2 regions of the Neobacillus sp. MER 74 genome follow, and region 2 is predicted to be linked to the other one. Evidence: riboswitches for the same ligand, from Rfam matches in the RefSeq annotation. Region 2 holds a riboswitch; the other holds the start of a gene.
The links. A riboswitch is a leader RNA that binds a small molecule or an ion and turns the genes downstream of it on or off. The one in region 2 is predicted to bind S-adenosylmethionine.
Positions count from the first base shown of each region.

Region 1 (2,404 bases), on a different contig from region 2:
GTTTACCATGTTTACAGGATCTTTAGACTTTTGAAGATTATCTTGTGAAACTAGTGATGCTTCTAAGTCAAAGGTCTGAGGTGTTTCTTCACCTGCAAGTTTCTTCGCAAGGATTCTCATATCCACAGCACCAATAAGTTTAGGATCGACCGCTGCTGTACTGGTCCATGCACTGCCTTTTCTTTGTATTTCTTGAAGATCCGCATTGGAAACATCAATTCCATAGATTTTTACCTCTTCACGGCCAGCTTCTTTCAGTGCACGCGCTGCACCAATTGCGAAAGCATCCCACGTAGCAAAAATGGCATCCAGTTTTCCTTTAGGATATTTATTTAACATCGCTGCAACCGCATTCTGCGTTTGAACACTTGTATCTGCAGCTGCTACACCAAAGCGTTCCACTTCTTTAAGTCCAGGATTTTTTGAAAGCACATCTTGATAAACCTTATTACGTCTAACCATGGCAGGGAAACCGTCAACCCATAGGTAGGCAATATTCGCTTTACCATTTGTATTCTTTACAAGTTGGTCGAGGGCCAATGTTGCTAACGCTTCATCATCCTGGGAAGTTAGTGTTACTCCTTCGACATTCGCTATATTTGGATTGGAGTCAAATGTAACAACACTTTTTCCTTTTTCAGCTATCTTTTTTACATCATTAACAGTCGCCTCATCATCACCATGAGAAATGATAAATCCATCATAATCTTGGTCTAACGCTTGATTAATGGCATCATGGAACTTTGCCGTGTCACCATTTGCTGTAAACACGTCTACTTTAAAGCCTAGTGCTTCTCCCTCTTCTTTAGCACCGGCTAAGAATTGAGCAGTATGATCGTCTCCGCCAATTTTACGAATAACCTTAATTTTCAGTTGGTCCCCATTCGTGAATTTTTCTGGTACACCTTCAAGTGTAACTTTTTTGCCGCTAGCTTGTTTGGTTTCTTCCCCTGATGCACAGCCAGTAAGTAAAAGTGTGGCTGCCAATGCTGATACAAGCGTACTTTTAAAGATATTTCTTTTCATGTTAAAAACTCCCCCTGTTTGATTCTTATTAATATTCCATTACTCCTATTGGAGAAGTTGGTTTTTATTAAAATAAAGGCTGTGTTAACTTGTCTGTTGATTTCCGTTCCAGGCACGAAGGTCAACATAGTGCTAAAAATCAACATTAACCTTTATCCCAGCCAAAATAAAAAACCTCTCCAGAAAAGAGAGGTTTCATCACAAGTTAAGGGACTACTCCTCTCTTATCTTTCAAAACAAAAAATTGTTTTGCAGGATTTAGCACCAATTCCAATTGGAACGGTTGCTGGGCGTCATCGGGCCAGTCCCTCTGCCACTCTTGATAAGAGAACGTAATATTCTGTTAAGTAATAAATTAGATTTTAGTCCCCTATTGACAAGTTGTCAATAGTGTTTTGAATATTTCTAATAAAGTTATTTTTCACTATCTGGCAAGGTCACTGAATATTAGCTATGACTTTTCGCAACTTTATTGATAGGATAACCCTTTAAAATTATCAGAAATTTCGGTATGATGATATTTAGAAAACCGAAATATATTTCAGAAAGAAGTGTTATTTTTAATGACTCACCAGAAACGTGCAAAACGTAATTTAATCATCATGTGGTTTGCGAACTTCTTTGTCGCTGGAAGTATGACGATGGTTATGCCGTTTATCTCGTTGTACATTGAGACATTTGGAGACTTCTCGGAAAAATATGTCCAACATTGGTCTGGAATCACATTTGGAATTACGTTTGTTTCAGCCTTCGCCTTCTCGCCGATTTGGGGTCGAATTGGCGATCGTTATGGACGAAAAAAAATCCTTATAATATCCGGTTTAGGGATGGGATTATCCATTTTCCTCATGGGGTATGTCCATTCTGTTTGGCAGCTGTTGCTCCTCCGTTTTTGCATGGGATTCTTTTCGGGATTTATTCCGATGTCGCAGGCATTTATTTCAACGCAAACACCACAGGATATTGCTGGGCGCGTGCTTGGAACCTTACAAACAGGCAGTATTACAGGATCCCTATTAGGGCCTATGCTGGGGGGAATCCTTGCAGATTCACTTGGCTATTCTACCACCTTTAAATGGACGTCCATTTCTATTTTCATTTCTGCCCTGCTTGTCATCACCACAAAGGAATTTATGATTGAAGCCAAAAAAGGAACAAAAGCCCATTATTCAAGCAGAGAAGTGGTTAGACATATTGTCCGCAATCCAGTTTTATTAACCGTGCTGCTCATCTCTTCCCTTGTCCAGGTCGCGCATTTCAGCATCCAGCCAATTTTATCATTATTCGTTAGCGACCTACATGGACCGGCAAATGTTGCCTTTTATTCAGGAATTGCCTTTTCTGCTGCCGGACTTGGCAATTTATTAATGTCACGAAA
Region 1 is NZ_JAMAUV010000005.1:214,634-217,037, forward strand. It holds gene M3610_RS11600 (sugar ABC transporter substrate-binding protein) at 1-1,026, opposite strand, end outside; SAM riboswitch class I at 1,248-1,355, opposite strand; gene M3610_RS11605 (MFS transporter) at 1,590-2,404, shown strand, end outside.
Region 1: another riboswitch for S-adenosylmethionine. It lies ahead of M3610_RS11600 (sugar ABC transporter substrate-binding protein); the one in region 2 lies ahead of mtnW (2,3-diketo-5-methylthiopentyl-1-phosphate enolase).

Region 2 (2,404 bases):
TCACCTATTAACAATGGAACCAAGCCAGGATGAATTCCAGCCGATGGAACGGGGAACGACTTTTTAAAACTGTCCTCACTTGTTAATTCATTAGCAATCGACAGTGCCTTTGGTTTTTCTAATGCAACTGTCCCATACGGCGATGGGAACAGTGACAAATCAGCACCGGCATATCGAAGCAGTTTACCTAGTAATAAAGAATGAGATACTCCATATACGGGTGATGATGCCAATGCACCACTGAAAGCAGGATGTGCCATAAGCGGTAATGAAATTTCATCATCTTCTCTTAATTCCTGCAGCACATCTAACCCATAGGAAAACACATTGAATAATAGGAGGTCTGCTCCAAGTTCAGCAGCCTTTCTAGCTTTTTCTTTGAGCTGCGAAGTTCTGCCTGTTAGATTAACAGCATATAAAGTGCGGTGTCCTGTTTGGTCATACACTTCTTGCAGTGCTTTTTTCCCTTCGACAATTCTTTTTTCAAATGGTGTTAATTCATTTTCAAACAGGATTTCATCATCCTTGACCAAATCAACACCACCAAGGGCTTGTTGTTTTAACTGTTCGACTAAAAACTTGAGGTCTTTCCCGAGTACGCCTTTAAAGATGCTCATTAATAAAGGTCGATTATTAACGTTTAATTTATTCCTTAGTCCATCAATCCCAAATCTTGGACCAGGAAACTGCCTCTTTAATCCCTCATCAAATTGCAAATCAAGTAATTTAATTTTTCCATCCAATGAGAGTTTACCGAAAACGGTTGTTAAGATAGCAGGGAGGTCATTAGAAAAGTTTATCGTTGGATAGGCAATTTTAATCAGTGCTTGCTCTTCTGTTTCTGAGGGATTCACTTCGACTGATACAACTCTTCCTTTATGTTTACGCAATTGGTTTTGTTCTAATTCAGGCAGATTCGTCCATGACCCAACGGTTAAACCAAGGGCAATTTCTTCTGCCTTCTTGGATGGTTTCTTTTCGTTATTTAGTAGATATGTAGCAATAATTTCAGTCATTATAAAAACACTTCCTTTTATTCAAACATAAAAAAACCTCTTCAACAAAGAAGAGGTTAGCCGCCAACTAACATCTTCTCATCTTTCAGCCTTGTTGCTGCAAGAATTAGCACCGTGCTTAAAACTAGATTTAAGTCGGTTGCCGGGCTTCATTGGGCTTTTCCCTCCGCCTGCTCTTGATAAGAAAACGATTCGTATATTATTCAGTTATTAATGTGTGTTTCACTTTAATTTGCATTATCGCAAGAAAAAAATAAAATGTCAATCGATTTAACTGGCTAATCAGAATTTTAAACAAAATTCTGAACGCATAAGTGCAACTACTCTTCTGTCTTCGCCTTAAGGGGCTAGCCATTCGGGGAGTTTTCTTTAAATATTTCTAAACGACTAATTCTTTCAACGGCTTCAGCTAATCGTTCTTCTGTTGAAAGTAGTCCCACCCGAACATACCCTTCTCCAAATTCACCAAATCCAATTCCAGGTGCAACCATAATATGTGCCTGTTCAAGGAGAATATTAGCAAATTCCGTAGAGGAAAAGCCTTCAGGAACCTTAAGCCAGGCAAAAAAGGATCCCCTTGGTGCGCTGACATTCCAACCCAAGGAATGAAGCCCACTTATCAATACATTCCTTCTTCGCTCATACAACTCGTTTAATTCCTTTACACAGTCTTGAGGGCCAATTAAGGCCTCCGCAGCAGCCTCCTGTACGGCTCCAAATAAACTGACATACAAATGATCTTGTAAAAGTTCAATAGCAGAAATGACACTTTCATTCCCAATTGCAAAACCAACACGCCAGCCTGCCATATTATAGGTCTTAGATAAGGTATAAATTTCAATTCCAACTTCCTTTGCCCCTTGAACCTGTAAAAAACTTACAGGTTTCTTACCATCAAACCCGATGGCACCATAGGCAAAATCATGAACTATACAGATATCATGTTCATTCGCTAGTTTGATTGTCTCCTCAAAAAATTCATGAGTCGCTACCGCACCAGTTGGATTATTAGGATAATTGAGGAACATTAGTTTTGCTCTATCTAAAACATCCCCATTCAACTCACCATAATCCGGTAGAAAATTATTTTCCTCCCTTAGCGGCATCCTTACCATTTCGGCTTTTGCAAGTGCAACCCCTGACAAATAATCCGGGTAGCCTGGATCGGGCACGAGGATGGTGTCGCCGGGATTTAATAAACACTGCGGAATTTCGACAAGACCCGCCTTACCGCCAAACAGTATAGCCACTTCTTTATCTGGATCAATGGGAACTCCATATTCTCTAAAATAAAAATCAGCTGCAGCTTGTTTTAAATACTGGTGCCCTTGAAAGGGAGAATATTTGTGATTTAATGGATTCACCGCGGCTTCCTGAAGTTTAGCTAC
Region 2 is NZ_JAMAUV010000001.1:501,779-504,182, forward strand. It holds gene mtnW (2,3-diketo-5-methylthiopentyl-1-phosphate enolase) at 1-1,016, opposite strand, end outside; SAM riboswitch class I at 1,092-1,202, opposite strand; gene M3610_RS02450 (pyridoxal phosphate-dependent aminotransferase) at 1,364-2,404, opposite strand, start outside.